DNA from 3 places in the Pseudomonas sp. B21-054 genome. Region 2 is predicted to be linked to each of the others. Evidence: predicted binding sites of a transcription regulator. Region 2 holds the regulator's gene; each other region holds the start of a gene.
The links. Region 2 encodes sigma-54, which starts transcription at its own class of promoters, with help from an activator protein. Its sites were predicted from a motif close to ANTGGCATNNANNTTGCTNT; they were not measured.

Region 1 (3,242 bases), 1.3 Mb from region 2:
GACGAGGCCGGCCAGTTGCTCAAGGCCTTGGGGGACATGCAGGCGAGCTTGAAGACCACCATCCAGCAGATTGCCAGCGCTTCGGACCAGTTGGCTTCCGCCGCCGAGGAACTGACGGCAGTCACCGATGACGGCAGTCGTGCCTTGACCCGGCAGAATGACGAAATCCAGCAGGCGGCCACCGCTGTGACTGAGATGACGTCGGCGGTCGAGGAAGTGGCCCGTAACGCGGTCTCCACTTCGCAGGCGTCGCAATCGACCAGTTCGCAGGCCAGCAGCGGCCGTGATCAGGCCCGTAGCGCGGTGCAGGCGATCAACACCGCAACCCAGGAAATCACCGCGTCCACCGGGCTGGTCAGGGATCTTGCCGTGCAGGTTCGTGATATCGGCAAAGTGTTGGATGTGATCCGCGGGATCGCTGAGCAGACCAATCTGTTGGCGCTCAACGCGGCCATCGAGGCTGCCCGCGCCGGGGAGCAGGGCCGGGGCTTTGCCGTGGTGGCCGATGAGGTTCGCGCCCTGGCGGCGCGCACCCAGGCGTCCACCGGTGAAATCGAGAGCATGATCCACGCGGTACAGGATCGTGCCGACAGCGCGGTCGACGCCATGGGCAAGAGCCAGGCGCTGGTGACCGAGACCCAGAGCCTGGCCCGGGCCACTGGCGAGGCACTGGAGCAGATCGCCGACGGTATTTCGCAGATCAATGACCGTAACCTGGTGATTGCCACGGCGTCCGAGGAGCAGGCCCATGTGGCCCGCGAGGTTGATCGCAACCTGGTGAACATCCAGGATCTCTCCACCCAGACTGCGGCTGGAGCGAACCAGACCAATGCTTCGAGCCAGGAACTGTCCAACCTGGCTCTGTCATTCAATACCCTGGTCGGTCGTTTCCGTCTCTGACCCCATGGGTTGAATACGCCTGGGCCGCCAGGCGTGTCGCGCCGGCGGCGGCTCAGTGTCCGTGGTCCGCCGGGCGGTGGCCCGAGGCGGGTTATTCCTGTGCTGGGGCCAGTCGCGCTTCCAGCTCCGCGACCTTGGTTTCCAGACTCTCGAGCCGTGCCCGGGTTCGGGCCAGCACGACCATCTGGCTATCGAATTCTTCCCGACTCACCAGGTCCAGCTTGCTGAATCCGCTTTGCAGCAGGGCCTTGAACTGGCTTTCGATTTCGCTTTTGGGCAGAGGGGTATCGCCGCTCAAGAGGCGGGAAGCATGGCCGCTCAGGGCGTCGAGGAGGTCTTTGGGCGCAAGCATGGCAGGTGTCCTGGAAACAATGGCAGGCAGTGTATCACGCAGTGTCTATAGTCAATTCGCGAGCAACGGATGCACGCTTTTCGCGCACGAGGCCGGGCGTCGTCGCACTGTTGTTGTGCGTAACGCTGCGGTTTGTGGCGCAGCGCAGGCCGGCAGACGCTTGAAAGGATTGAAATCAGTGGGGTTGGGCACAGATGGCAAGCTTTCTGCTTAGAGGCTGATGACCCATGCACTGATGCAGTCGTTGTGACGAATGCAGTGCAACAGGCGGAGCGGGGAGTTTCGTCAGGAGCGGTTAACTGGCACCAGTCGGGCAACTTGGGCCGACGATGCGTTACAAAGCCAGGCACTGCGCTTAGACTTGAGTCGGGTTTGTTTTCCTGGGGCAAGTCCACCAATTCGGGAGAAAGTTTCATGAAGCTAGTCACTGCCATCATCAAGCCGTTCAAGTTGGACGACGTGCGCGAGTCGTTGTCCGAGATCGGCGTGCAGGGCATTACCGTTACTGAGGTCAAAGGCTTCGGTCGGCAAAAAGGTCATACCGAGCTGTATCGCGGCGCGGAATACGTGGTCGATTTCCTGCCGAAAGTGAAGATCGATGTCGCCATTGACGACAAGGATCTTGACCGGGTGATCGAGGCAATCACCAAGGCCGCCAACACCGGCAAGATTGGTGACGGAAAGATCTTTGTGGTCAATCTGGAACAGGCTATTCGCATCCGTACCGGCGAAACCGATACCGACGCTATCTAAGCCGCCAAACCCAACGCCCCAGGAGAAAACAATATGACTCTGCGTAAATTCGCAGGGCTAGGAGCCCTGTTGTCCTTCGCAATGCCTGGCCTGGCCATGGCAGAAGAAGCGGCAGCCCCAGTCCTGAATTCCGGCGACACCGCCTGGATGCTGACTGCCACGATTCTTGTACTGTTTATGACCATTCCCGGTCTGGCGCTGTTCTACGGCGGCATGGTTCGGTCGAAAAACCTTCTTTCCGTGATGATGCAGTGCTTCGCCATTACCGGTCTGATCAGCGTCCTGTGGGTCATTTATGGCTACAGCATCGCGTTCGATACCACGGGCATGGAGCAGGGCGTCGTCAATTTCAATTCCTTCGTGGGTGGCCTGGGCAAAGCGTTCCTGGCGGGCGTTACCCCGTCCAGCCTGACCGGTCCGGCGGCGCTGTTCCCTGAAGCGGTGTTCATCACCTTCCAAATGACCTTCGCCATCATCACCCCGGCGCTGATTGTCGGTGCGTTTGCCGAGCGGATGAAGTTCTCCGCCATGCTGGTCTTCATGGGCGTGTGGTTCACCCTGGTGTATGCACCGATTGCACACATGGTCTGGTCCGGTAACGGCGGCCTGCTGTGGGACTGGGGCGTGCTGGACTTCGCTGGCGGCACCGTGGTGCACATCAACGCCGGTATCGCCGGCCTGGTGGCGTGCCTGGTACTGGGCAAGCGCAAAGGCTTCCCGACCACGCCAATGGCACCGCATAACCTGGGTTACACCCTGATGGGCGCCGCCATGCTGTGGGTCGGCTGGTTCGGCTTCAACGCCGGTTCCGCCGTCGCCGCCAACGGCACCGCCGGCATGGCGATGCTGGTCACCCAGATTGCCACCGCCGCTGCCGCGCTGGGCTGGATGTTTGCCGAGTGGATCACCCATGGCAAGCCAAGCGCACTGGGCATTGCCTCGGGCGTAGTGGCGGGTCTGGTCGCGATTACCCCGGCTGCCGGCACCGTGGGCCCGATGGGCGCCCTGGTCATCGGCCTGGCAGCAGGCGTGGTGTGCTTCTTCTGCGCCACCACCCTCAAGCGCAAACTCGGTTATGACGATTCCCTGGACGCCTTCGGCGTGCATGGCATTGGCGGTATCCTCGGCGCGATCCTGACCGGCGTGTTCGCAGCACCGGCCCTGGGTGGCTTCGGCACTGTGACCGATATCGGTGCGCAAGTGTGGATTCAATTCAAGGGTGTGGCTTTCACGGTGG
Region 2 (3,242 bases):
TCCGGGACCAGCAGTACGAACAGCAGGTCGACCGGTGCGCCATCGATGGCGTCGAAATCTATGGGGGCTTCAAGGTGCAACAGCGCACTGATGGGCGCGGTACAACCCTTGAGGCGGCAGTGAGGAATGGCGATGCCGTTGCCAAAACCGGTGGAACCGAGTTTTTCACGGGCAACCAGGGCCTCGAAGACGTCCTGCATTTCCAGATCCGGCATTTCGCGGTGGATCAGGTTGGCGATTTGTTCGAGGGCTTTCTTTTTACTGCCGCCCGGCGCGTTCACCATGGAACGGCCGGGGGTCAGGATGGATTCTAGTCGGATCATGGATTGGGGGGGTTAACGACCGGTTGCGCCCTGGAGGAGGCTCTGGGTCTTTTCCTTATGCTTTTTAAGTTGGCGATCCAGCTTGTCGGTCAGCAGGTCAATTGCGGCATACATGTCTGAATGCTCCGCGTTGGCGACCACTTCTCCGCCGGGGATATGCAGCGTGGCTTCGATCTTCTGCAGCAGCTTCTCGACGTTCATCGTGACTTGCACGTTGGTGATCTTGTCGAAATGCCTCTCCAATCGGTCGAGTTTTTCGCCGATATAGGTGCGCAGGGGTTCGGTCACTTCCAGTTGGTGTCCACTGATGTTGACTTGCATACAGCTTCTCCTTCGTTGCCAGTGCATAAAGCGGCAGGCAGAAATGCCTGCCACTGGAACGCTGTGGCGTGGCCCGTTACATCAACCGCTTGCGTTCGCTCGAAGGTGCGATCCCGAGGGACTCGCGGTATTTGGCGACGGTACGGCGGGCCACCTGAATGCCTTGTGCCTCCAGTAAACCAGCGATCTTGCTGTCACTCAACGGCTTTTTCTGATTTTCCGCAGCGACCAGTTTTTTGATGATCGCGCGGATGGCCGTGGACGAGCATTCGCCGCCTTCGGAGGTGCTGACATGGCTGGAGAAAAAGTATTTCAATTCATAGATGCCCCGGGGGGTATGCATGAATTTCTGGGTGGTTACCCGGGATATCGTCGACTCGTGCATGCCCACCGCCTCGGCAATGTCATGCAGGACCAACGGTTTCATCGCTTCGTCGCCGTACTCCAGGAAGCCGCGCTGATGCTCGACGATCTGGGTGGCGACTTTCATCAGGGTTTCGTTGCGGCTTTGCAGGCTCTTGATGAACCAGCGTGCTTCCTGCAACTGGTTGCGCATGAAGGTGTTGTCGGCGCTGGTGTCGGCGCGCCTGACGAAACCGGCGTACTGGGCATTGACCCGCAGCTTGGGCACCGACTCCTGGTTGAGTTCCACCAGCCAGCGATCGTTGTGTTTGCGCACGATCACGTCAGGGACCACGTATTCGGGTTCGGTGGACTCGATCTGCGAGCCAGGGCGCGGGTTGAGGCTCTGGACCAGTTCGATCACCTGGCGCAGCTCGTCTTCCTTGAGTTTCATGCGGCGCATCAGTTGGCTGTAGTCGCGACCGCCCAGCAGGTCGATGTAATCGGTGACCAATCGCTTGGCTTCGGCCAGCCATGGCGTCTTGGCAGGCAACTGGCGCAGTTGCAGCAGCAGGCATTCGCCCAGGTTGCGGGCACCGATGCCGGCCGGTTCGAACTGCTGGATGCGATGGAGGACGGCTTCGATTTCGTCCAGCTCGATGTCCAGCTCGGGGTCGAAGGCTTCGAGGATTTCTTCGAGGGTCTCGTCCAGGTAGCCTTGATTGTTGATGCAATCGATCAGGGTCACGGCGATCAGGCGATCGGTATCGGACATCGGCGCCAGGTTCAGCTGCCACAGCAGATGGCTTTGCAGGCTCTCGCCGGCAGAGGTACGGGTGGTGAAGTCCCACTCGTCGTCATCGCTGCTGGGCAGGTTGCTGGCGCTGGTCTGGTAGACGTCTTCCCAGGCAGTGTCCACGGGCAGGTCGTTGGGGATGCGTTCATTCCATTCGCCATCCTCAAGGTTATCCACCGTCGGGGCGGCTTCCTGGTAGGAGGGTTCCGGAATTTCGGTATTGGTTTTTTGCTCGACGTTATCGGCCAGCGGATCGGTGTTGTCGAAGTCGTCGCCTTCTTCCTGGCGTTCGAGCATCGGATTGGACTCCAAGGCCTCCTGGATTTCCTGTTGCAGGTCCAGGGTCGACAATTGGAGCAGGCGGATGGCCTGTTGCAGCTGCGGTGTCATCGTCAGCTGCTGGCCCATTCTCAAGACTAGCGATGGTTTCATGGCAGGGGCTTAACACCTTATTCGCCGGCGCACATGCGCCATCCACTACAGGGCGCCGAAGCGCCAAACTTAAGCAAATTATATGCCTGAAACTGAAGTGTTTGCCTAGGGCGTCGCCATAATAAAATTAGCGACGCCCTGGCGATTGGCCAGACACTTTGCGCTTACAGGCGGAACTCATGGCCCAAGTACACTTCCTTGACCAGGTCATTGGCCAGGATGGCCGCGGAATCGCCTTCGGCGATCAGTTGGCCGTCATTGACGATATAGGCGGTTTCGCAGATATCCAGGGTCTCGCGCACGTTGTGGTCGGTGATCAGCACGCCGATCCCCTTGGCCTTGAGGTGATGGATGATCTGTTTGATGTCACCCACCGAAATCGGGTCCACGCCGGCGAACGGTTCGTCGAGCAGGATGAATTTCGGCGCGGTGGCCAGGGCGCGGGCGATTTCCACGCGGCGTCGTTCGCCGCCGGACAGGCTCATGCCCAGGTTGTCGCGGATGTGGCTGATGTGGAATTCCTGCAGCAGGCTTTCCAGCTCCTGGCGGCGGCCGGCCTTGTCGAGCTCCTTGCGGGTCTCGAGGATGGCCATGATGTTGTCGGCCACCGACAGCTTGCGGAAGATCGACGCTTCCTGTGGCAGATAGCCGATGCCGGCCTTTGCCCGGCCGTGCATCGGCTGGTGGCTGACGTCCAGGTCGTCGATCAGCACGCGGCCCTGATCGGCCTGGACCAGGCCGACGATCATGTAGAAGCAGGTGGTCTTGCCCGCGCCGTTGGGGCCGAGCAGGCCGACGATCTGGCCGCTGTCGATAGACAGGCTGACATCACGCACGACTTGGCGGCTCTTGTAGCTCTTGGCCAGATGCTGAGCTTTCAGAGTTGCCATTACGGGGCCTTCTGCTCGTCGGTTTTCTTTTTCGGCTGGATCACCATGTCGATGCGTGGGCGCGATTCGGTGACCTTGCTGCCGGTGGCACGACCGGCGCTGGCCAGTTTTTTGTTCGTGTCATAGACGATTTTCTCG
Region 3 (3,242 bases), 2.7 Mb from region 2:
TGGCGGCAGGTTCGAAGTGTCGATGCGCAGGTCGGTCAGGATCCCGTTCTGGATCTTGCCGTTGGCGTCCACACCATAACCTTGCAGACGCGCAGTGCCGTCGCTGTTGGTGATGAAACCTTCCTTGTCGGTCTTGAAGGTACCGGCACGGGTATAGCTCAGGGAGCCGTCGTTGCTCAGGACAAAGAAGCCCTGCCCTTGGATGCCCATGTCCAGCACGTTGCCGGTGTTGTTGACGTCACCCTGGCCGAACTGCTGGGAAACGTTGGCCAGGCGCACGCCGTTGCCGACGGTCTTGCTGCCCGAACCCAGCTTGGTGGCCGAGTAGACGTCTTCGAATTCCGCGCGGGACGATTTGAAACCGGTGGTCGCCACGTTGGCGATGTTGTTGCCGGTCACGTCCAGCTGTTTGTTGGCTGCATAGAGACCGCTAAGGCCGATATTGAAAGACATATTGCACTCCTTTTGCCGGGTTAGTCGGCTCTACATACCAATAGTTTGTACTTTGGACAGGGCGATGCTGCCCAGCCCGGCGAGGTTGAGCATCAGCTCACCCCCTGTCTGGCTGATCGTCACACTGCTGACCGTGGCCGGCAGGTTGGTGATCAGAGACGTCGCCTTGCCGTCGATGGTGGTCGAGGCGGCGAATGTGTAAGTGCCCGATTCGACCGTCGCGCCCGCATCGTTCTTGCCGTCCCAGATAAAAGCGGAATTGCCGGCGTTCTGGCTGCCCAGGTCGATGGTGCGGACGGTCTTGCCGTCCTTGTCCACGATCTTGACCGCGACGGAGGACACCGATGTCGGTACCACCACCGTGCCGTTGAGGCTCTTGGAGGTATCGACCACGGCTTTGTCGCCTGGGGCGATGACCGAGCGACCGACCAGCGACGAGGCCTGCAAGGCCTGGGACGAGTTGTAGTTGCCGGCGATACCGCTGACTGTCTCGTTGAGGGTGGTGATACCTTCCAGGCTGCTGAACTGCGCCAATTGGGCCACGAACTCACCGTTGTCCTGGGGCTCCAGCGGGTTCTGGTTCTTCAGCTGGGTAACGAGCAGTTGCAGGAACGCATCCTTGCCCAGCTCCTTCTTGCCGGTCGCCGCACCTGTCATTGACCCGAGGGTATCGGAGGTGTTGTTGGTCTTGACCGAGGAATTGGCGAGGATCTCGTTGAGGCTCAAGCCGCTGGTGGTGTTGGTAACGCTCATGTGACTCGCCCCTTATCACTGACCGAGGGTCAGGACCTTCTGCATCATGGTTTTGGCGGTGTTCATCATTTCGGCGTTGGTCTGGAACGAACGACTGGCGGAAATCATGTCGGCCATTTCTTCGACGACGTTGACGTTCGGGTAGTAGACGTAGCCCTTGGCGTCAGCGGCCGGATGGTTCGGCTCGTAACGTGCCTCGAGGTTGCTCTGGTCTTCGACCACGCCGAGCACCTGCACACCCTGGCCGGCGGCGTCCTGGTTCTGGAACAGCGAGTCGCTGCCGCCAGACTGGCCGCCCTGGTACATGGTGGCGAATACCGGGTGACGGGCACGGTAGGTCTGGTCGATGCTCGACGAAACGGTCTCGGCGTTGGCGATGTTACTGGCGACGGTGTTCAGGCGAGTGGTCTGGGCACTCATGGCACTGCCGGCGATGTTAAATACGCTCGCGATCGACATGACTTACTCTCCACGCAGGGCCGATACCAGCCCTTTGAATTTGCTGTTGAGCAGGGTGAAGCTGGCCTGGAAGTTCACGGAGTTTTCCGCGTAGTTGGACTGTTCCAGTTGAGCGTCCACGGTGTTCTGGTCGATCGAAGGTTGCATCGGCGTGCGGTACATCAGCGATTCGTCGCCATTGCCCAGGCCTTCGGCTTCGATATGACGGCTGTTGGTCATGTTCAAGGCGAAGTGGCCGTTCTTGGTCTTCTCGTTCTGCTCGGCGAGCACTTTAGAGAAATCCAGGTCCCGAGCCTTATAGTTCGGGGTGTCGGCGTTGGCGATGTTGTTGGCCAGGACTTCGGCACGCTGGGCGCGGAAGCTCAGGGCCTGTTCGTGGATACCGAGCGCTTTATCGAAGCTGATGCTCATGTCGGAAACCTTTGGGTGACCAGAATTTACGTACGATGAACTTAGCAAGCGTCGTGCCACTTTCAAAAACCCCATAAACCGGGGCTTTGCGGGCATCGGCAAAGCGGCAATGCCAGAAAAGCGGCAATCGGCTTCCGCTGGCTGCCGCTTTTCTGCCGCTTTCATCCAGGCAACAGAGGTCAAAAATGTGGGAGCGAGCTTGCTCGCGATAGCGGTGTGTCAGTCAACATTGATGTCGCCTGCCAAACTGCTATCGCGAGCAAGCTCGCTCCCACAGGGATAAGGGTGATAGGGAGGAAATTAGCGGGCATAAAAAAACGGGAGCCCCTGGGGACTCCCGTTTTTTGACAACCCCTGCGAATCACTTCGCCTGGTAAATGATCCCCGGACTGCACTGGACCATCTGATAATGATCCGGCAAACCGTTCAACGCTTCGGAGGCGCCGAGGAACAGGTAGCCGCCGGGCTTGAGGGTGCTGTGGATACGCAGCAGGATGTCTTTCTTCACCTCAGCGGAAAAGTAGATCAGCACGTTGCGGCAGAACACGATGTCGAACTTGCCCAGGCTGGCGTAGCTGTCCAGCAGGTTGAACGAGCGAAACTCCACCCGGCTCTTGATCGGTGCCTTGACCACCCACTTGCCCGGCCCTTTCGGGTCGAAGTAGCGTTGCAGGCGGTCCGGCGACAAACCACGGCCGATGGCCAGGCTGTCGTACTCGCCAGTCTTGCAGTTATTGAGCATGGTCCCGGACAGGTCGGTGGCGACGATCTGCACGCCGCCTTTCAACTGGCCCAGGTTGGAGCGCTCGAACTCGTCGATGGTCATCGACAGCGAATAGGGTTCCTGCCCCGACGAGCAGGCCGCCGACCAGATCCGCAGGCGTTGACCCGGGCTGGCCTTGATGGCCGCCGGCAACACCCTGTTCTTCAACACCTCGAATGGATAGGTGTCACGAAACCACAAGGTTTCGTTAGTGGTCATGGCGTCCACCACCATCTCGCGCAAACCGCTGCGCGGCTGGGTCTGGATACGCTGCACCAGTTCACCCAACGATTTAAGGCCCTGTTGCTCCATCAACTTGTTGAGACGGCTCGACACCAGGTATTGCTTGTTCTCACCAAGCAAAATGCCACAGGCTTTTTCCAGGAAGACCCGGAACTGTTCG

Region 1: glnK (P-II family nitrogen regulator) is a predicted target of sigma-54. The motif match lies at 1,446-1,465, and genes of this name have one in related genera.
Region 3: flgB (flagellar basal body rod protein FlgB) is a predicted target of sigma-54. The motif match lies at 2,118-2,137, and genes of this name have one in related genera.

The regions. Positions count from the first base shown of each region.
Region 1 covers NZ_CP087204.1:6,599,447-6,602,688, reverse strand. Annotated here, with positions in the region: partial or broken gene LOY70_RS30325 (MCP four helix bundle domain-containing protein) at 1-42, shown strand, start outside; gene LOY70_RS30320 (methyl-accepting chemotaxis protein) at 37-900, shown strand; gene LOY70_RS28865 (accessory factor UbiK family protein) at 992-1,252, opposite strand; gene glnK (P-II family nitrogen regulator) at 1,667-2,005, shown strand; gene LOY70_RS28855 (ammonium transporter) at 2,039-3,242, shown strand, end outside.
Region 2 covers NZ_CP087204.1:1,077,797-1,081,038, forward strand. Annotated here, with positions in the region: gene ptsN (PTS IIA-like nitrogen regulatory protein PtsN) at 1-323, opposite strand, end outside; gene hpf (ribosome hibernation-promoting factor, HPF/YfiA family) at 336-644, opposite strand; gene LOY70_RS04565 (RNA polymerase factor sigma-54) at 721-2,214, opposite strand; gene lptB (LPS export ABC transporter ATP-binding protein) at 2,379-3,104, opposite strand; gene lptA (lipopolysaccharide transport periplasmic protein LptA) at 3,104-3,242, opposite strand, start outside.
Region 3 covers NZ_CP087204.1:5,245,813-5,249,054, forward strand. Annotated here, with positions in the region: gene flgE (flagellar hook protein FlgE) at 1-453, opposite strand, end outside; gene flgD (flagellar hook assembly protein FlgD) at 484-1,206, opposite strand; gene flgC (flagellar basal body rod protein FlgC) at 1,222-1,665, opposite strand; gene flgB (flagellar basal body rod protein FlgB) at 1,669-2,076, opposite strand; gene cheR (protein-glutamate O-methyltransferase CheR) at 2,438-3,242, opposite strand, start outside.